Regions from separate parts of the Pseudarthrobacter sp. S9 genome, predicted to be linked through region 2. Evidence: riboswitches for the same ligand, from Rfam matches in the RefSeq annotation. Region 2 holds a riboswitch; each other region holds the start of a gene.

Region 1 (5,184 bases), 540 kb from region 2:
AGGCACCTCCGTGGGAGGCACCCCTGCAGATCGTGCCCGGGGTGCCCACGCTGGTGCTCACCGGCGGCTGGGAACCTCTGTATGAGGAAATCGCCGGCTATCTCCGTGAAACCGGTGCCCTGCACCGCGTCGCCGCGGGAGGGCACCGGCCCCAGGATTCGGTGGACGGGGACCGGATCATCCGCGCGTTTGTCGCGGACGTCAGCCGGCGCCAGCACGCCGAGGCGTGCTGAGCCGAGTGTCCTGAGCCGGGCGTTTTGAGCTAAGCGGGGCTGCCCACGGACGGCTCCGGAAGATAGACCTTGCCGCCGGAGGCAAGGAACTCCTGGCTCTTCTCCCGCATTCCCGCAGCCATGTCGGCCAGCGCGGCCTGAGACTCCGCTGAGCCGTACTCGTCGCGGATGTCCTGGCTGATCCGCATGGAACAGAACTTCGGCCCGCACATGGAGCAGAAGTGCGCCGTCTTGGCGGGTTCGGCCGGAAGAGTCTCGTCGTGGAAGGCCTCGGCCGTGACCGGGTCCAGGGAGAGCGCGAACTGGTCCCGCCAGCGGAACTCGAACCGCGCCTTGGACAGGGCGTCGTCGCGTTCGTGGGCGCCCGGGTGGCCCTTCGCCAGGTCCGCCGCGTGGGCCGCGATCTTGTAGGTGATCACGCCCGTCTTGACGTCGTCCTTGTTCGGCAGCCCGAGGTGTTCCTTGGGCGTGACGTAGCAGAGCATCGCGGTGCCGTAGCGGGCAATCTCCGTGGCGCCGATCGCCGAGGTGATGTGGTCATAGCCGGGCGCAATGTCCGTGACCAGCGGCCCGAGCGTGTAGAACGGGGCGCCATCGCAGAGTTCCTGCTGGCGTTCCACGTTTTCACGGACGAGGTGGAAGGGGATGTGCCCTGGGCCTTCGACCATGACCTGCACATCGTATTTCCACGCCCGCTTGGTCAGTTCGGCCAGGGTGTCCAGCTCGGCGAACTGCGCGGCGTCGTTGGCATCCGCCGTCGCGCCGGGCCGCAGACCGTCACCGAGAGAGAACGCGACGTCGTACTTGGCGAAGATTTCGCACAGCTCGTCAAAGTGGGTGTACAGGAAGTTCTCCTGGTGGTGGGCCAGGCACCAGCCTGCCATGATGGCGCCGCCGCGGGACACGATCCCGGTGACGCGGTTGGCGGTCAGCGGCACATAGCGCAGCAGCACACCGGCATGGACGGTCATGTAGTCCACACCCTGCTCGCACTGCTCAATGACGGTGTCCCGGTAGATCTCCCAGGTCAGGTCATTGGCCTCGCCGTTGACCTTCTCCAGCGCCTGGTAGATCGGCACGGTCCCGATGGGGACGGGGGAGTTGCGGATGATCCACTCGCGGGTGGTGTGGATGTCATCCCCGGTGGAGAGATCCATCACGGTGTCCGCGCCCCACTGGGCGGCCCACTGCAGCTTGTCCACTTCCTCGGCAATGGAGCTGGTGACCGCCGAGTTGCCGATGTTGGCGTTGATCTTCACGAGGAAGGCCTTGCCGATGATCATGGGCTCGGATTCTGGGTGGTTGATGTTGTTGGGAATGATGGCCCGTCCTGCGGCCACCTCGCTGCGGACCAGCTCCACATCGCAGTTCTCCCGCACAGCCACGAACCGCATCTCAGGCGTGATGATGCCCTGCCGTGCGTAGTGCATCTGGGTGACCGTGCGGCCGTCGACGGCGCGGCGGGGCACCGGCTGTGCTCCCCTCCACTCGGCGGACGCGGCGCCGCGGCGCACGGCGGACTTGCCGTCGTCGAGCAGGTTCCGTTCCCGGCCGCTGTACGGTTCGGTGTCGCCCCGGGATTCTATCCATTCGGAACGGAACGGCTCCAGGCCGACCACTGGATCACTTCCGGGCCCGGCCGTCCGGTACACCGTGAACGGAGGATTCTTCACCCCGCCGGGGGAATCCTCCAGCGCGATTTCGGTCACCGGAACGCGGATGCCGTGTTCCTCGTCCGTGGTGAAAGCCAGGGAATGGGACTTCAGCGACTGGGTGGGGCCAGGCTGGTTTTGGCGCTGCTGGTCTGGGCCGGACTGGTCCTTGATAGGGCTGTGCTGTGCGGATTGCGTATTCACGGAATACTCACTTCCTTCGCCGGCATTACCCGGACAGGTTCAACGGTCGCAGGCCGCGTCAGCCCGATCTCAGCCCCTGCAAGGGCACCCGTGTGGTCGTAGACGAAGCTATCACAGCCCGCGCAGGGCCGGCTGTGTGTGACGGAGCGCCCTTGGCCGTGCGGACTACGCTTTAAGGCATGAGCAGGATCATCGAGTTCAGCGGCCCGGTCCTCACCGCCGCGGACCAGGAACGCCGCGGCATGTGGTCCGTCGGCGGCGTGCTGACCTTCCGCCGTCCCGCCGCCGCGCCGGACCTCGTGCTGGACGGCTGGGTCATTCCAGGCCTCGTCGACGCGCACTGCCACATCGGACTCGGCCCCGGCGGCGACGTCCCGGACGACGTCGCCGAGGAACAGGCGGCCACGGACCGCGACGCCGGCACGCTGCTGGTGCGCGACGCGGGAGCCGTTCATGACACCCGCTGGCTCCAGCAGCGCGCGGACATGCCGCGCATCATCCGCTCCGGCCGCCACATCGCCAGGACCGGGCGCTACCTGCGCGGCTTCGCCGTCGAAGTTGAACCGGAGAACCTCGTGGAGGCCGTGCGCAAGCAGGCGCTCGCCGGGGACGGCTGGGTCAAGCTTGTGGGGGACTGGATCGACCGCGACGCCGGCGACCTCGAACCGAGTTTCCCCGCCGGGGTGCTAAGGGACGCCGTCCAGGCCGCGCACGATGAAGGCGCGCGCGTCACGGCGCACTGCTTCGCCGAGGACACCCTGGACGACATGCTCGACGCCGGGATCGACTGCATCGAGCACGGCACCGGGCTGCTTCCGCGGCACCTGCCGCGCTTCGTGGAACAGGGAGTCCCGATCGTGCCCACGCTGATCAACATCGCCACGTTCCCGGACATCGCCGCGCGGGCCGAGGCGAAGTTCCCCCGCTACGCCGCGCACATGCGCTCACTCTGGGAACGCCGCGGCGAACGGATCCTGGCAGCGTACGAGGCCGGCGTGGCCATCTACGCCGGCACGGACGCCGGCAGCGTGATCAGGCACGGACGGATCGCGGACGAGATCCAAGCCCTGCACGCTGCCGGCCTGCCCGCCCGCGCGGCGCTGGACGCCGGCGCGTGGGCCGCGCGCGCCTGGCTCGGGGCGGACGGCCTCAGCGAAGGCGCCAGCGCCGATGTCCTCGTGTACGCCGAGGACCCCAGGACCCGGCTCGGCACCCTGGATCAGCCGAAGCACATCGTGTTGCGGGGTCAACTCGTCCATTAGGAATAAATTGAAGCTTCAAGTAATTTAACTGTATGAAGGTCATCGACGGTCGGTGGCCGCTGAACCACCGGAGCGTTCAAAATGACTGCAGAAGCCACCAGCCAGGATCTTCTTCCCCCCGCACTCACCATGGGTACGGTGATGCTCAAGGTGGGCGACATGAAGCTCATGACGGACTACTACCAGCGTGCCCTCGGGCTCGAGATCGTGGCCGAGCAGGACGGCGGGCTCTACCTGGGCCGCCGCCAGAAGCCGCTGGTCCACCTTGCCCCCGCCCCCGGGCTGCACAGTCCCTCCCGCGGCGAGGCCGGCCTCTTCCACACTGCCCTGCTCTTCGAGGACCAGCACTCCCTGGCCGCCACCGTCGCCACCGCGGCGCAGTATGAGCCGCAGTCCTTCAGCGGCAGCGCCGACCACCTCGTGAGTGAAGCCTTCTACTTCAGCGATCCCGAGGGCAACGGCATCGAGCTGTACTGGGACCGGCCCCGCGAGGCGTGGTCCTGGGAAGGCAAGAACGTCGTCATGGACAGCCTTGCCCTGCCGCCCCAGCACTACCTGGAGCAGTTCCTCACCGAGGAATCGGTGACCGGACAGCGCGAGGCCGGCGCCGGCGTCGGGCACGTCCACCTGCAGGTGGGCGACGTCCAGTCGGCCCATGACTTCTATGTCGGGACCCTCGGCTTCGAGAAGACCGCGGGCTGGCACGGCCAGGCGCTGTTTGTCTCCGCCGGCGGCTACCACCACCACATGGCCATGAACGTGTGGAACAGCCGCGGCGCCGGCCCCCGGCGTGACACCCTGGGCCTGGGCGAGGTGCTGATCGAAGTACCCTCAGGCGACGACGTCGGAGCCCTCGCCGACCGCCTCAAGCTCGCCGGAGTCCAGTCGCACCACACGGGAGCCGAGCTGCGCTTTGGGGATCCGTGGCGCAACCGCATCCGCGTGGCTGTTCGCTGACGGCACGCTGACGGCGTGCTGGCGGCACGCTGGCGCTGACGTGACTGCCCGCTGGGCTAGGCTGAAGCCGGACTTTCCGCCGAGCCACCACCGCCGAGCCACCACCGCCGAGCCACTAAGGATCACCCCATGGGATTCACCGAAATCTTTGTGTCCACCCACGATGAAGCCCTCAAGCGCGCCGCCGCCCTCGACGGCGGGGGCGCCGCGGCGCCGGCGGCCGTCCGGATCCCGGACATCAGCGACTTCGAAGTCGAGCGCCTCGGCGACCTGGCCGGGACCGCCGTCCATGCCGCCGGCGCCGACTACGAGCTCGCGATGGTGGACGTGGCCAGCGACTCCCTGCTCGGCGTCCCGGCCGCCATGGTCCGGGCCCTCGCCGAGCTGCTCACCTACGAAACCGAGGGCGACGGCAACGTCCTGGAGGACGTGGCCGGGAGCTGGGCGGCCGAGGAGGACATGCCCTTCGGTGCGGACCAGGCCCGGAGCTATGTCCGGCAGCTCGCCGAGCTCGCCGCCGACGTGGACCCCGCCACCAAGTCCGGGCTCTACGTCTGGACGTCCTGAGTCCGGACGTCCTGAGTCCGGACGGGTTCCGCGCCGCTAAAATGGAGGGCATTCAGCACGTTGTGCACGTGTCAAGTCGAAATCCCGGCGCTGATCTGGCACAATAAACAGGTACTCGATCTGCGTGGCCCCTCTCTCCGCGTCCGGATCTTGTCCTTAAGAACCCCCTAGTACGGCCCGCCCCACGGGTGCAGAACGCCGGGCTCGACCCCGTTTCAGAAACAGGAGTGACCACAAAAGTGGCCGTAAAGATTCGCCTTAAGCGCTTTGGTAAGATGCGCGCACCGTACTACCGCATCGTCGTCATGG
Region 2 (5,184 bases):
GTTCGGCGGTCAGGACGGCGTCCTTGGCGGTGAAGCAGCCGGCCGTGTTGGGCAGCACCCTGATGTTGTGCTCCACGAGCAGCTGGAAGAGCGACCCCGTCTCGGCGGGCGAATAGCGGCGCATCGCCACCGTGGTCAGTTCCGTCCCTGACGCCACAAGGGCAGCCCCCAGTCCGTCGAGGCTCGGCGCCCCGCCGGTTCCCATGATCAGGCGCGACCCCAGCCGGACGCCGTCGACCACGAACGGATCGGGACAGGCGCCGGTTGCCGGCGATGCTGCAAGAGAGGTTTCCTTCATGCTGTTTATCCTCCCTGGACTGCCGTGACGAGCTCGACGTCGTCACCATCGGCGAGCGCGGTGCCGTGCCACTGGCTGCGGGGCACCACCTCGGAATTGCGGGCCACCGCGACGCCGAGCTTCCGGCCGTCGGCGGACTGGCCGTCCGGGCCGAGGGTCCGGCCCGTGAGCTGGCTGACCAGCGTGCTGACGGAGGCGCCGTCGGCGACGCTGTGCTCCGTTCCGTTCAGTCTGATGTTCATGCTGCTTCCTTGTTGGATCTGTTGCCGGAGTTGGGTCTGTTGCCGGAGTTGGATCTGTTCCCGGAATCCGGGGCGTGGGAGAAACGGTCAGGACGGAAGACGGCCCAGCGCGGGTCCGCATGTCCGTCCAACAGCTGCCGGCAGACGGTGGCGGCAGCTGGGGTGAGCAGGACGCCGTGCCGGAAGAATCCGGTAGCGATGATGAGGCCCGGGATGTCGTCGCCATCCCCGCGGTCCGGGCCGGGGCGCTTCACCCGGCCCAGCAATGGCGCGTTGTCCGGCGTGCCCGGGCGGGCCCGGGCCGTGACCTCGAGCAGTTCCAGCTCGGCCACCGCGGGCACCAGCTGCTGTGCGTCCCGCAGCAGCTGGTAGACGCCGCCGGCGGAGACGGCCCGGGGGTCCGCGGGTCCGTCTTCGCGCTGGGTGGCCCCGATCACCACGGTGCCATCCTGCCGCGGGACGATGTACACCGGCACGCCGCGGACCAGTCCCCGTACAGTGGAGATGAGCAGCGGCCGCAGGTGGGCGGGCACGCGCAGCCGGAGGATGTCCCCGTAGACCGGCCGGAGCGGCAGCGTGAGCCCAGCGGGCAGGCCGCCCAGCTCCGAGGCGCCGAGCCCGTTCGCCACAATGGTTTCCTTTGCATGCACGGCGCCGCCGCCCGCGAGGCTGACTCCGCTGACGCGTCCGTCCTCCCAGAGCAGTCCGGCCGCGCGCCTGGCAACGGCGCGGCTCCGGCCGTCCGTTGCCAGCAGCGCGGCAATCCGGGCGAGCAGCCGGCGGGGATCCACCTGGTGATCGGCCGGGATGTCGAAGGCACACGAGATCCCGGGGCTCAGCAAGGGTTCCCGTCCCCGCGCCTCGCGCACGGTCAGCGGTTCCACATTGAGGCCGCAGGCCTGCTGGACGGCCCTCAGGTCCGCGAGCGCCCGGCGGTCGGCGGCGTCGGCCCCGACGGCGAGGGTCGGCGTCGTGAGGTAACCGGTGCCGGAATGCGCCGCCGCTTCCCTGCCCGTCGCGTCCGTACCCGCCGCGTCCGTACCCGTCGCTTGAGCGCCGTCGAGTGCCGCGGCGAAGTCCGGCCATAGGCGGGAGGATTCGAGCATCAGTTCCAGGAGCGCCTCCTCCTGGTAGTGCAGCTCGCTGACGGGCGCGAGCATGCCGGCGGCGGCCCAGCTGGCCCCGCTGCCGGGGGCATCGTCGATCAGCACCACTGAGCGGCCCGAGCGGCTCGCCTCCCAGGCGATGCCGTGGCCGATCACGCCGCCGCCGATCAGGGCAACATCGGCTAATAAATCGGCTGATAAATCCGCGGGCGCGGCTCCGCGCCAGGCTACGTGGGTGCGTGCGTCATAAAACCCGGACGCGGTGTCATCATTCGCTGCGTCATCACTCGCTGTGTCTGTACTCGCTGTGTCATCACGGCTGACTGCTGTGCCCATGAAAGACTCCTTCCCTACGCCGGTACTAGCCGGATCAGGTCAAGCGGTCGGCTCTGACGCCCTCTCAGCCGTGCAGCACTCGAACGGCTGCAGCGGGCTCCCGCGGTATGCGCCCAGTTTAGAGGAACTAGGCTGGTGTCATGAGCCAGGATGCCCTCCACACCACTGCCCGCCTGTACCTGTGCACCGACGCCCGCAAGGACCGCGGCGACTTCGAGGACTTCGTGGACGCCGCGTTTGCCGGCGGCGTGGACATAATCCAGCTGCGCGACAAGTCGCTGGAGGCGGCCGAGGAACTTGAGCTCCTCGAGGTCCTGCACAAGGTGGCGCAGCGCCACGGACGGCTGTGGGCCGTCAATGACCGGGCGGACATCGCCTCGCTGTCCGGGGCGCCGGTGTTCCACATCGGGCAGAAGGACATCCCCCTCGACGCCGCCAGGAACTTCCTCGGCAAGGGCGCCGTGATCGGGCTGTCCACTCACAGCCCGGAGCAGGTGGATGCTGCCATTGCCGCCTCGCCGGGGCGCCGCGGGCTGGACTACTTCTGCGTGGGACCCGTGTGGGCCACCCCGACCAAGCCTGGGCGCTCCGCCGTCGGACTCGACCTGGTGCGCTACGCCGATCAGGCGATCCGCCGGCCCGAGGCAGATGGAACCGGCAAGGTCGACGGCGTGGTGCCCTGGTTCGCGATCGGCGGGATCGACCTGGGCAATGTGGAGCAGGTGGTCGAGGCCGGCGCCCGGCGGATCGTGGTGGTCCGGGCCATTACCGACGCCGATGATCCCGCCGACGCCGCGCGCGCCCTCCTCGCCGCCCTCGACGCCGCGGAATCCTGAGCTGAACCCCGGGCGCAACCCTGGCGGGCAGCGGAACTAGCCGGCCAGTCCCAGCTGCGTCATCCGGCGCGAGTGGTTCGCCGCGAGCTCAGCTGTCAGCCCGCTGACCAGCTCCCTGGCCCCGGCCGCGTCCCTGCCGGACAGGCCGCCGAGGAACGCGTGCTCGAAGCCCACCCGCTGCGCCTCCGTGAGTGCCTCGCCCAGCAGCCGCCTGGCCCACAGCGCCAGCCGGGCTGCCAGCCGCGGATCATCGGCAAGGGCCCTCTTGAGACGCTCCCGCAACACGGCGGTCGCCTCGTCTGCGGACTGGATCCGTTCGATCAGCTCCCGGGTTTCAGCGTCGACATAGCGGGCGATGGCGCGGTAGAAATCGGCGGAGACCGTATCGATCACATAGGCCTTCATGAGTGATTCGTACCAGTCCGCCGGGCGGGTGCGCTCGTGGAAATGGTCCACGGACGGCTGGAAGGGCAGCATGGCCGCCTCGGCGTCCAGGCCCATCTCCTCGAACCTGGCGCTGACGAGTTCGTAGTGCTGGAACTCGATGACGGCGATCCTGCCAAGGACCGCGCGGTCGTGCAGCGTGGGCGAATACCGGGCGTCGGAGGACAGCCGTTCGAAGGCCGAAAGCTCGCCGTAGGCCATCACACCGAGCAGATCCATGAGGAAGCTGTTGTAGCGGGCAGGATCGGCCGGGGATGAGCTCATGATCCAAGACTAATCGCGCAATTGGAGCTAATCTGATTTTCGTGTCCCATCATCGCCTGACCCCCAGCGTCCACCAACAGCAGAACCAGCTTGCCGGGGCGCTCAAGTCGCTGCGAACGACTCTGGAGCTGCCGGGCCCGTTCCCCGAGGGCGTGCTCCGTGACGCTCAGGCTGCCGTGGCCGGGCACAAGCTGCCGGAGCTGGATCTCACGCATATCGAGTTCGTGACCATTGATCCGGCGTCGTCCACCGACTTGGACCAGGCGTTGTTCATCGACCGGTCCGGCGAGGGTTACAAAGTGTTTTACGCCATCGCCGACGTCCCTTCCTTTGTGGCCCCCGGCGGGGCGCTCGACGCCGAAACCCGCCGGCGCGGCCAGACCTTCTACACTCCGGACGGGCGGATCCCGCTCCACCCGGAAGTCATCAGCGAAGCCGCCGGCAGTCTGCTGGCCGGGCAGCTGTGCGCCGCGTTCGTCTGGGAATTCGAGCTCGATGCCGCCGCGGAGGTGTCCTCGGTGCTTGTGCGGCGGGCGCGCGTCCGCAGCCGCGCCAAGCTCAGCTACAAGGGCGTCCAGGCCGAGCTCGACGCCGGCACCGCGGCGCCCGTGCTGCAGCTGCTCAAGGAAGTGGGCATCAAGCGGGTGGAGCTGGAACGCCTCCGCGGCGGCGCGAGCCTGAACATGCCGGAACAGGAAATCCAACAGCTGCGCGACGGCGGCTACCGGATCGTCGCGGCCCCGCCGCTGCCGGTGGAGGACTGGAACGCGCAGATTTCACTCATGACGGGCATGGCCGCTGCCCGGCTGATGCTTGTCGGCAAGGTCGGCATTCTCCGCACCATGCCTGCCCCGGATGAAAGCTCCCTGCGGCACTTCCACCGCCAGACGCGCGCCCTCGGCAAGCCTTGGGACGGGGAAATGAGCTACGGCGAGTATCTGCGCACCCTTGACCCCACGGACCCCCGGCAGCTGGCGATCGTGCATTCGGCCGGCATGCTGTTCCGGGGTGCCGGCTACACTCCCTTCGACGGAGCCGTGCCGGAGGCCGCCGTCCAATCCGCCATCGGCGCCGCCTATGCGCACTCTACGGCCCCGCTGCGTCGGCTGATTGACCGCTTCGTGCTGGTCATCTGCGAGGCGCTCAGCAACGGCACGGACGTCCCGGCCTGGGCCCGCGAGGCGTTGCCCTCCCTCCCGTCGATCATGGCAACCTCGGACCAGCTGGCGGCCAAGCTGGAGCGGCTGGCGCTTGACACCGTCGAGGCGGCACTGCTGATCAACCACATCGGGCAGGAGTTCGACGCCGTCGTCATTTCAGGTTCGAAACCCGCCAAAAACGGCAACGGGAACGGCGGAACGGCCGGAAAGGGCAACGGCAACGGCAAACAGAACGGCAACGGCAACGGCCCGTCCGGGGTCGTCCAGATCGCCGAGCCCGCAGTGACCGCACGCTGCCCCGGCGAGCTGGAACCCGGCACCCAGGTCCGGGTCCGGATCGTGTCCTCCGACATCACCACGCGGGAGGTCCGGCTGGAGCTCGTGGGCTGACCAGCGGGGCCATTCCGCGCATCCCTCCGCAGGCCCTCCCGCACGGCGGTTGCGGGTCCAGTCGAGGTTCCGGGCTGCGTACAGCTAGACTGGAGAGGTAGAAATGGA
Region 3 (5,184 bases), 650 kb from region 2:
CTGGAATCGCCTTCGATGCCGAGCAACGCGAAGCCGGGGGCACGGCGCTTCTGCGAGGAAAGCGATGCATTGCCCAGGCCGCCGATGCCGCCCGCGGCCGCGATGTACTCCGCGCCTTCGCCCACGAGGTCTGCGAGGACTCTGCCGTTCTTGGACTTGACCACGGTTCCCTCCGGAACCGGAAGGATCAGGGTTTCGCCATTCTTCCCGCCGCGCCAGTCGCCCATGCCGGGGCCGCCGTTGGTGGCGTGCCGGTGGGGGGCGTGGTGGTAGTCGAGCAGGGTGGTGGTCTGCGGGTCGACCCGCAGGATGACGTCGCCGCCGTTGCCGCCGTTGCCGCCGTCGGGCCCGCCGAGGGGCTTGAACTTCTCACGGTGCACCGAGACACAGCCGTGGCCGCCGGTACCGCCGGATACGTGCAGTACTACCCGGTCTACAAAGCTAGCCACGTGGATCTCCTCAGTGCTGTTCCCCGGACCCCCTAAGGGGCCCAAGATGATTGTAATGCGGTTAAAACACCGGTGGAGCGGACCTAATGGCCCGCCCCACCGATTTAAAACTCGTTGTTACTCTGCCGCTGCAGCAGCCACGATGTTCACAACGCGACGACCACGGCGGGTGCCGAACTCGACGGCGCCGGGGGTCAGGGCGAACAGGGTGTCGTCGCCGCCGCGGCCTACGCCGGCGCCCGGGTGGAAGTGGGTGCCGCGCTGGCGGACGATGATCTCGCCTGCGGAAACTACCTGGCCGCCGAAGCGCTTGACGCCGAGGTACTGGGCGTTGGAGTCACGACCGTTGCGAGTGGAACTCGCGCCTTTTTTATGTGCCATTTGAAATGCCTGCCTTTAAAATTCTGGGGAATCTGTTGAAAACCTGAACAGTAACGAGTGGTTACTTGATACCGGTGATCTTGACCTTGGTCAGTTCCTGACGGTGACCCTGGCGCTTCTTGTACCCGGTCTTGTTCTTGAACTTCTGGATGACGATCTTCGGACCACGAAGGTCTTCGAGGATCTCAGCCGTAACCGTTACCTTGGCCAGGTCCGCGGCAGCGGACGTGACCTTGTCGCCGTCTACCAGGAGCAGTGCGGGCAGCTCAAAGGTGCTGCCGGCTCCACCGGGGACGCGGTTCAGGGTAACGAAGTCTCCAACGGAAACCTTCTCTTGGCGGCCGCCTGCGCGGACAATCGCGTACACCACTGGGGAACTCACTTCTCTCGACGTTTATTACTAGATTTGCGTGCGGAACCTGGGTCCAAATTGTTTTGGCCTGGCTCACGCTGTGCCTCAACGCCGGTGGATTCCCCGGGGGAACCCATGAGCTACCCCCGGAACAAATCCACATGTAATTTCATGTGGACAGTCCTCAGGGTCATAACCCAAGTGTTGGCGTAAGCACCGAAGATCTAGAATACGCTAATTTTGCCTTCGGCCGCAAATGAGGCTGGTTCCGGCGGTTGGTACGTGCTAGGCGCCACCATGAATTTTCAGAGTGTTGCCGCAACGACTTCCGGAACCGTGCCCAACTATCGTACCGGCTCCGCGGGGCGGATTGGTTCAGGCGTGCAGCCTCGGCGCGTCGAAAAATTCGACCTCGTAGCGCGATGACTGCCGGAAGGCCAGTGCCATCGCGTCCCGCTCGCTTCCTGAGGCCAGCCGCGCCGCTGTATCGGTGTAGGCGATGGCCTGCCGGGTCGCGGCGGCAAAGTCCTCATCGGCATAGGTCCGCAGCCAAGCGGCGTAGGGGTGCGCCTCGGGTGCGCCGACGGCGAGGAACTCCGCGTGCAGGGCGGCCCCGACTTCGGCGTAGAGCCAGAAGCACGGCAAGGCTGCCGCCACCAGCACACCGTAGCTGCCGGAGACCGTGGCAGCCAGCAGGTGGTCCACGTAGGACTTCGTGACCGGGCCCAGCGTTGCTTTCGTGGGCCGGGTGCTGAGCCAGGTCCGGTGCAGCTCCGATTCGACTTCGAGGCATTGCTGCGCCGAACGGGCCCAGAACAGCTGTTCAGCCTCCGAGGGTGCGATGGCGGCGGCGCGGGCCAGCACCCGGGAGTAGCCGTTGAGGTAGATGGCGTCCTGCGCGAGGTAATAGGCAAACTCGTGCTCTGGCAGCGTGCCGTCGGCCAGGCCCCTGATGAACTCCAGGCCGTAGATGGCGTCGAGATCGCCCGCCGCGCCGTCCCGAAGTGCCACGGCGAACTCGCCTTCTGCCGGGGTCTGGTGCCGGAGCCTGTCCTGCCGCTGGGTGAGGTGCTGCACGTGGTGGAAGTGATGGACCGGACCGTTTCCGGATCCGACGTCGAGGCCCCCCGCTTCCCGCAGCGCCCCCTGCAGCCACGGCTTGACCTCCCGCAGTGCCGCTTCCCAGTTCCCCACCCGGGCCTGCACCGTGGCCATTGCCGAGGACAGCGAGCACCCGGTGCCGTGGCTGTTGCGCGTGGGCACGCGCTCCCCGGGCACCACCACCGTCTGCTGCCCCAGCAGTCCCCCGGTGTTGACGAGCGCGTCCGGGCAGCCGCCGTCGCTCCCGTTCCCGCCGCTCGTCGGGTGGCCTCCCTTGAGGTGTCCTCCCTTGACCAGGACGGTGGTGCCGGCCAGTGCGGCCAGCCGTTTGCCCTGGTCCAGGGCTTCCGCCCAGTCGCCGGCGACGGGTTCCTTGAGCAGGATGGCGAGTTCGGCCAGGTTCGGTGTGATCAGGTCCGCCAGCGGCAGCAGGGCGTGCAGGGCGGCTTCGGCGGATTCCTGCAGGAGCCGGTCCCCGCTCGTGGCGACCATCACCGGGTCCAGCACCACGACGCCGGGGCGGACCTTCTCGAGCCAGCTGCGGACGGCGTCGATCACGGCGGCGTCACCCAGCATGCCGATCTTGACGGCGTCGATGCTGATGTCCTCGCTGATCGCGTCCAGCTGTGCGGTGAGGAAGGCCGCCGGGGGAACGTGTACGGCCCGGACGCCCTGGGTGTTCTGCGCGGTCAGGGCGGTGATGACCGCCATGCCGTAGCCGCCGTTCGCGGCGATGCTTTTCAGATCCGCCTGGATCCCCGCTCCGCCGGAAGGGTCCGAGCCGGCGATGGCCAGCACCCGGGGAATCCGGAGCGGCGCGGACGTGCGTGGCGGGTACGGAAGGAAATCAGTCGGACGAGATGGTGAGGACAAGAGAGACATCCCTTCGCCGGTGCTAGCCGGACAGGTTCAACGGGTCTGGATCTCAGCCGGCCCTATGCGCGGCACCCCGTGTCAGTCCTCCAGCCTAGCCCCATCCCTTAACGAACTGCGGGTGCGGCCCGAATCCGGCGTATTGCTACGCTGGTCCGGCCCGCACCCGCAGTTTCGGTGACTTACTCTCTTGACTTACTGAGCGGTTAGAGCTCCGACGCCGGCACGCCGACGCCGAGGATGATCGGCTCGTTGGCGGCGGGCTTGGCTGCCTGTGAGGCTGCGGCGGGGGCCTTGGCCTCGTGAACGGACACTGCAGCGGCCGACGGGGTTGCCTCGTGGTGTTTCACGGACGTCTCGTTGGCTGCACCCTGGGCGCGGCTGGCGCTCCGGTTGCGGCGTCCGCGGCGGGCGCGGGACGTTGCGCCGTCGGCTTCCACCTCGGACCGGGAGCCTGCGGCCTGGGCGCGGCCCGGGCCGGACCCGCCCGAGCGTGCCGGCGCTGCCGTTGCTTCCCCGGCTTCGCCCAGGTGGGCGAAGGCCTCGGTCAGCAGATCCAGGGTAAAGGCAGGAACCGGCGACTCCTCGGCGTGCTCGACGAACGGCAAGGCAACCTGCTCGCCACCGAAGGTCAGTACGGGACGTCCTGCTGCCTCCTCCTCCTTCGCGGCCAGCTGCAGGGCTGCGCCGACGGCGGCCTGGCGGGCCTCGGCGTCGTGCGCGGCGGCCATCTCCCCGTCGTGCAGGTGGGCGGCGTGCGCCGCGGCGGCGATGTTCGCCAGGGCCGCACGGGTTGCCTCGGCCTTGGCGTGGCGCTCGGCCTCGGTGGGCTCGGCGTGCACTGCTACCGCCGCGGACGGGGCCGTCTCCATGATTCCCTGGCCGCCCTTTCCACGACGGCGGCCCTTGCGCTCGGTCCGTACGGCGGGCTGGCTCTCGGCCCGCGGCACGTAGTGCTCGGCGGCGACGACGTTGGCCCGGCGGTGCTCCACGGGCTCGTCGTGCGTGACGATTCCCCGGCCCGCACAGGTATCACACTGCTCGCCGAAGACTTCCAGCAGGCCGGTGCCCATGCGCTTGCGGGTCATCTGCACGAGGCCCAGCGAGGTCACCTCCGCCACCTGGTGCTTGGTGCGGTCCCGGCCCAGGCACTCCACCATGCGGCGCAGCACGAGGTCGCGGTTCGATTCCAGCACCATGTCGATGAAGTCGATCACGATGATGCCGCCGATGTCGCGGAGCCGGAGCTGCCGGACGACTTCCTCGGCCGCTTCCAGGTTGTTCTTGGTGACGGTTTCCTCGAGGTTGCCGCCACTGCCGGTGAACTTGCCGGTGTTGACGTCCACCACGGTCATGGCTTCCGTGCGGTCGATCACGAGGGAGCCGCCGGAGGGCAGGAACACCTTGCGGTCCAGGGCCTTGTGGATCTGCTCGTCGATGCGCCAGGCCGCGAAGATGTCCGAATCCTTGGTCCACTTTTCGAGCCGGCCCACGAGGTCCGGTGCCACATAGGTGACGTAGGCCTCGATCGTGTCCCAGGCTTCCTCGCCGGAGACGATCAGCTTGGAGAAGTCCTCGTTGAAGACGTCGCGGACCACCTTGATGGTCAGGTCGGGTTCGCCGTAGAGCAGCTCGGGGGCGAGGATCTTGGTGGAGGTGGACTGGCTCTCGATGCCTTCCCACTGCGCACGGAGGCGGTTGATGTCGTGCGTCAGCTCTTCCTCGGACGCCCCCTCGGCCGCGGTGCGGACAATGACGCCCGCATCTTCCGGCAGGCGGTCCTTGAGGATGCGCTTGAGACGGTTGCGTTCGACGTCGGGCAGCTTGCGCGAGATGCCGGTCATGGAACCGCCGGGCACGTAGACGAGGTAGCGGCCGGGCAGCGAGATCTGGCTCGTGAGCCGGGCTCCCTTGTGGCCGACCGGGTCCTTGGTGACCTGGACCAGCACAGAGTCGCCGGACTTCAGCGCGTTCTCGATCCGGCGCTGCTTGCCTTCGAGCGTGGCAGCGTCCCAGTTCACTTCGCCG
Region 4 (5,184 bases), on a different replicon from region 2:
CGCACTCGCCGTCCATGCTGCGGCCATCCGCATGATGTTCGCGATGGCGCGGGACAATAACCTGCCATTCAGCAGCCAGCTTGCAAAAGTCCACCCGGTTCGGAAGACCCCCACGACGGCGGCCATCACCACCGGCGTTCTCGCAATCATCCCGCTGCTGATCAATATCGGCCAGCCCGCCATCTTTACGATTCTTTCCAGCATTGGAATCGTGCTGATCTACCTGGCCTACCTGCTGGTCACCGCTCCCATGCTCCGTAACAGGTTCCTGAAAAAGTGGCCGCTGGCTGACGATGGGGCAGAGTCAGGCTTCAGCCTGGGTAAGAAGCGGGGCTTTATCGTCAATCTCATTGCCGTGGTCTGGGGAGCCGCAATGACCGTCAACCTGATCTGGCCTCGGCCGGAGATCTACAACTCCGAGCCACCGTTCGAGTGGTATTTCCAGTGGGGCGGGGTCATCTTCGTCGGATTCGTCGTTGTGGTCGGTCTCCTGCTGTACAGGCTGCGTATCAGGCACCGCACGGGTGTGCTGGAAGAACATGCGGCAGCCGTGCCGGACTCCGCTGACGCTGACGATCAGCTTGCACCCGCACTGGTCTAATCTCTCAAAGACGGGAAGGCAGACCGGTCAAGGAACGGTCTGCCTTCCCGTCTCTGTGGCCGGGATTCCGTGGCCCTTGCTTGTTCCACCGCAGGCATTTTTCCGAAGGATGCCCGCCGGCGTTGAGTTCGTCGTCGTCGACTAGCCCGTCTTAGATCGAATACAGCACGACGGGATCATCACAAACAAACAGACGACGGCAGCCTGTGCCGTTCTCGATGACCCGTATCAGTCGGCCGTCGTCGGCGCGGTACTGCCCGCGGTGGGGGCTCTCCGCGGGGGCCCAGGCAAGAAATTCCTCGGCTGCGGGCCCCCTGAAGTTGCAGGGGCTGGACTCCGGAGGTGGCGTCCCGCGGCTTTAAGGGTGCGGGACGCCACCGTCAATCGGAGGGTTAGTTGATGGCGTTGCGGAGTTGCTTGGCGGCCAGGGCGGGGTCGGCTGCGCTGTAGATGCCGCCGCCGACGACGGCGACGTCGGCGCCGGCCTGCTGGACAGCTGCTATGGTGGCGAGCTTCACGCCGCCGGCGACGGAGAACGGGACGCGTGCTTCTGCTCCGGCGCTCAGGAGTCCGGTCAGGTCGAAGCCGGGCTTGGCCTGTTCGTCCAGGCCGGCGTGCATCTCGACGAACTTCGCACCCAGGGCGCGGGCTTCCTTGGCGCGGGTGACCTTGTCTGCGACACCGATGAGGTCCACGACGATGCCCTTGTTGTGGGCCTTGGCTGCCTTGACGGCGCCGGCGATGGTGGAGTCGTCCGCGGTGCCGAGCACGGTGACCAGGTCGGCGCCGGCCTTGAAGGCGATGTCGGCTTCGAGTTCGCCGGCGTCCATGGTCTTCATGTCGGCGAAGACGATCTTGTCCGGGTGGGCGTTCTTGACGGCGGTGACGGCGGAGAGCCCTTCGGCCTTGATCAGCGGGGTGCCGAGTTCGATGATGTCGACGTATTCGGCGACCTGGCCGGCCAGTTCGAGGGCGGCTTCGGTGGTCAGAACGTCCATAGCAACTTGGAGCTTCATGATGTTTCTACTTTCTGTAAGGAACTGCGGTTCTCTGCAGGTAACTGCGGTGGGTGTGGAAAAAGAGGGGCCCCGGTTATTCGAGGTTGGCGTGCCGGAGCCAGAGCTCTTCGGCGGGCACATCGGTGTTGTCCCACAGGGACTGGAAGAGGGCCTCGGTGGCGAGGAAAAGCACCTGTTCGAACAGGGACCCGGAGTACTGGCGCGAGACGCTGGAGCCGTGGTCGGTCTTCTGCGCGGCGGGAATGGTCACCAGGGCGTCGGCGAGCCCGGCGAGCGGGGAATCCGGGTTGGTGGTGAACGCGGCGATCCGCGCCCCGGCCTTCGCCGCCGTTTCCGCTGACTTGACCACCCCCGAGGTCGTCCCCGATCCGGAGGCCACCAGGAGCAGGTCCCCGGAAGCGATTGCGGGAGTGGTGGTGTCACCGGCGATGTGGACATTCAGGCCCAGGTGCATCAGCCTCATCGCCGCCATCCGCAACACCAGCCCGCGCCGGCAACAAACACCCGGCCCGGCTGGCTAAGGTGACGGGCCAGGCCGGCCACCTGCTGCCGGTCGATGCCTGCGGCGGTATCCGCGATCTCCCCCAGGACAAGGGAGACGCTGCCGGCGAAGGCTTCCCCGGATACGTCCGGGGCGGGTCCGGTCATCACGGTCAAATTCACTTCTCCTCCTCCAGAGGTGGGCCTGACATCCATCGTCCTGTCATTTACGGGGAGGGGAAACGCTAATTCGGGATGGTTTAAACTGCCCGTTTGGGTAGGTGGGTGTGTGGATCGTCCGGTATGCCCTGACGAGATTCAGCGGCATGGGTGTGCAGTCCATCGATCCCCCGTTGAATGGCAGGGCGTTGCCCGGGGAGGTAGCTACGCAGCCACGGCCATTGTCCGCCTGCTGCCGGTCATGATGGACGGAGGTCCGCCGTGTCCGCACGCAATGGACTGCGACAGCGTTCTTCGCATACGGCCTCGTAGATGTCTTAGTGGACGTAGCGGCGTTTGAGGGCCGCCGCAGGTCCGGCCGGCGTTGCTGAAGGCACCCAGAACAGGTCTTGGGCGATGGCGTTGGGATCGGCGTCGGCGTCGGCGTCGGCAGCACGATACCGGCGTCGTTGCCGCCGAACTCCAGGGTGAGCCGTTTGACGGTGTCGGCTGAGGACTTGATGAAGCATTCCGGACTCCACGGTTCTGTCCGCCTGGTTGCGAGTAGGGTTTATTCCAGTGACACGGGGTGCCCTGCTGGCCGGGGCTGAGAGAACACCCGTTGAACCTGATCTAGTTCGTACTAGCGAAGGGATGTTGCGGATGACTATTCGCCTGACGCCTGACCACGCCTGGGCCATGCCCGAACGGCTCCGCCTCGTTGATCCTGCGGATCATCGAGGCGGAGAAGCCAACAGTGGCAACTGCTGGGAAGGCTGGCCGCCGGCGGGGCCACTGCACCGTGTTCGGAACTCCAGAGCACGTCGCCGACCAGATTGAGCTGTGGTTTCGCTCCGGTGCCGCAGACGGGTTTAACCTCATGCCGCCGCTGCTGCCCGATTCGCTCGACGAGTTCGTGGACAGGGTGGTTCCGGTATTACAACGGCGTGGGCTCTTCCGCAGCAGCTACACGGCGGACATGCTGCGCGGACACCTCGGACTGGAACGGCCGACCGTAGGCGTCCCGGACAATGGATAGTCCTATAAGCCTCTCCACTGACCCATCCCGGCAGGGCCACGTCCACTTCACTGTGGCAAGTCCGAAGTCCCATGGGCAAACCCACGAACTAGACATCAGCAACCGCCCGGGCGCGTCCGGGCACGCCGGACCAGTCCCCGCCGAATCAGGCTCAGCCGCTGCAACCCTCAATCATATTTGACCAGAAACAAGGAATCAGCATGAACATCACACTGAACGGCAAGCCCCACGCCGTAGGGGCAATGGCCTCCGCTGCAACGCTCGTCAGCCAGATCACAGGCCGCGAACTTGCCCCCAGCGGGCAGGCCGCGGACGGCCAGCGGCTGGGTGTGGCAATAGCGCGCAACTCGGAGGTGGTGCCCCGCAGCCAGTGGCACAGCACGGCGCTTGCTGAGGGCGATGGCATTGAACTCGTTACAGCAATTCAGGGAGGATGAGGATGATGACTGAAACAACTGCGCTTCCAGCCGGGCCTGGAACAGAGACTGACCGCATGGTCATCGATGGCGTGGAATTGAGCTCCCGGCTCATTATGGGCACGGGCGGAGCGCCTAGCCTGGACGGACTCGGTGCCGCGCTCCTGGCCTCCGGGACGGAACTGACCACGGTAGCCATGCGCCGCTACTCGCCCGCCGAAACGGGTTCCCTGTTCCGGCTGCTCGTGGACAACAACATCCGGGTCCTGCCGAACACCGCCGGCTGCTTCACCGCAAGGGATGCGGTCATGACGGCGGAACTGGCCCGCGACGCGCTGGAAACGGACTGGGTCAAACTCGAAGTCATTGCCGATGAGCACACGCTCTTGCCGGACGCCGTGGAACTCGTGGATGCCACCGAGCAGCTCGTCAACCGTGGTTTCAAAGTCTTCGCGTACACCAATGACGACCCGGTCCTGGCGCTGCGTCTGGAGAACCTGGGGGCCACCGCAGTCATGCCGCTTGGCTCTCCGATCGGGACGGGCCTGGGAATCCTCAACCCGCACAACATTGAGCTGATCGTGTCGCGCTCCTCTGTGCCTGTGGTGCTGGATGCGGGCATCGGTACCGCCTCGGATGCCGCCCTCGCTATGGAACTGGGTTGCGACGCCGTTCTGCTGGCCACGGCCGTGACCCGCGCGCAGAACCCTGCGCTCATGGGTGAAGCCTTCAAACACGCTGTTATCGCCGGTAGGCTGGCGAAGGCGGCCGGGCGTATCCCGCGCCGCGAGCATGCGCTGGCGTCTTCTGCGATGGAAGGCCGGGCCGAGTTCCTCTAGACCAGGGTTCTGACTGTGCGGGTGCGGCGATGGGCAGGCTCACCCGCTCCCCACCAAGACTCAGCCGTGGCACCTAAGGACGAGGTCCTCACCCGCCGCAAATTGACGAGTCCCTTTCGGGCCTGCCGGACCGGCGCTACCGCCTGGGCGGCGGGTCACTGTCTACAAGACGCCGACGGCGGCCAGCGTGCTCGAGCTGATCCGAAAATGGGGGTGAGCTGGCTGCGGCGGGTGGCGTGCTGGTGTGCCCGCCGGGGTCCGGCGGGGTGGGTCCGCGGTATGAAGGCGGGCGGGTGTCAGGCTCCCGGGGTCAGGGTGACGGTGTAGCCGAGGGCTTCGAGCTGGCGGATGTGGCCGCGTTTTTTGGTGTCCGGGTTGGTGCGGCGGGTGAAGTTGTGGGCGCCGAGGTCATGGAACCGTGCGTCCGGGTCCTTCAGGAGGTGCCAGACGATGACGGGATGGAACGTCCGACGGCGACGATGGCGCGTTTCTTGCCCCGCCGCCGGGCGATCCTTCGGTAGCGTTACAACCGTGTATTCATCCGGTTCACCTCGCACAACGCGGGCGGCGAGGTGACGCCACGTGACATCGAGTCCGCGGCAGCCGTCACCGGGGTGGCCTCAGAGGCTGG

The links. A riboswitch is a leader RNA that binds a small molecule or an ion and turns the genes downstream of it on or off. The one in region 2 is predicted to bind thiamine pyrophosphate.
Region 1: another riboswitch for thiamine pyrophosphate. It lies ahead of thiC (phosphomethylpyrimidine synthase ThiC); the one in region 2 lies ahead of thiO (glycine oxidase ThiO).
Region 3: another riboswitch for thiamine pyrophosphate. It lies ahead of ACQCSY_RS18435 (bifunctional hydroxymethylpyrimidine kinase/phosphomethylpyrimidine kinase); the one in region 2 lies ahead of thiO (glycine oxidase ThiO).
Region 4: another riboswitch for thiamine pyrophosphate. It lies ahead of ACQCSY_RS22995 (LLM class flavin-dependent oxidoreductase); the one in region 2 lies ahead of thiO (glycine oxidase ThiO).

What each region holds. Positions count from the first base shown of each region.
Region 1 is NZ_CP189576.1:3,738,929-3,744,112, forward strand. It holds gene ACQCSY_RS17905 (alpha/beta fold hydrolase) at 1-233, shown strand, start outside; gene thiC (phosphomethylpyrimidine synthase ThiC) at 263-2,089, opposite strand; TPP riboswitch at 2,084-2,191, opposite strand; gene ACQCSY_RS17915 (amidohydrolase family protein) at 2,269-3,351, shown strand; gene ACQCSY_RS17920 (VOC family protein) at 3,433-4,308, shown strand; gene ACQCSY_RS17925 (hypothetical protein) at 4,438-4,875, shown strand; gene rpsP (30S ribosomal protein S16) at 5,115-5,184, shown strand, end outside.
Region 2 is NZ_CP189576.1:3,196,532-3,201,715, reverse strand. It holds gene ACQCSY_RS15335 (thiazole synthase) at 1-298, opposite strand, end outside; gene thiS (sulfur carrier protein ThiS) at 304-540, opposite strand; gene thiO (glycine oxidase ThiO) at 537-1,982, opposite strand; TPP riboswitch at 1,976-2,096, opposite strand; gene thiE (thiamine phosphate synthase) at 2,123-2,818, shown strand; gene ACQCSY_RS15315 (ferritin-like fold-containing protein) at 2,855-3,526, opposite strand; gene ACQCSY_RS15310 (RNB domain-containing ribonuclease) at 3,568-5,076, shown strand.
Region 3 is NZ_CP189576.1:3,842,780-3,847,963, reverse strand. It holds gene obgE (GTPase ObgE) at 1-449, opposite strand, end outside; gene rpmA (50S ribosomal protein L27) at 567-830, opposite strand; gene rplU (50S ribosomal protein L21) at 892-1,200, opposite strand; gene ACQCSY_RS18435 (bifunctional hydroxymethylpyrimidine kinase/phosphomethylpyrimidine kinase) at 1,558-3,165, opposite strand; TPP riboswitch at 3,148-3,245, opposite strand; gene ACQCSY_RS18430 (Rne/Rng family ribonuclease) at 3,363-5,184, opposite strand, start outside.
Region 4 is NZ_CP189577.1:201,113-206,296, forward strand. It holds gene ACQCSY_RS22975 (APC family permease) at 1-601, shown strand, start outside; gene hxlA (3-hexulose-6-phosphate synthase) at 994-1,617, opposite strand; partial or broken gene hxlB (6-phospho-3-hexuloisomerase) at 1,694-2,268, opposite strand; partial or broken gene ACQCSY_RS22990 (aldehyde dehydrogenase family protein) at 2,601-2,791, opposite strand; TPP riboswitch at 2,835-2,931, shown strand; partial or broken gene ACQCSY_RS22995 (LLM class flavin-dependent oxidoreductase) at 2,978-3,298, shown strand; gene thiS (sulfur carrier protein ThiS) at 3,499-3,735, shown strand; gene ACQCSY_RS23005 (thiazole synthase) at 3,741-4,553, shown strand; partial or broken gene ACQCSY_RS23010 (IS110 family transposase) at 4,850-5,076, opposite strand.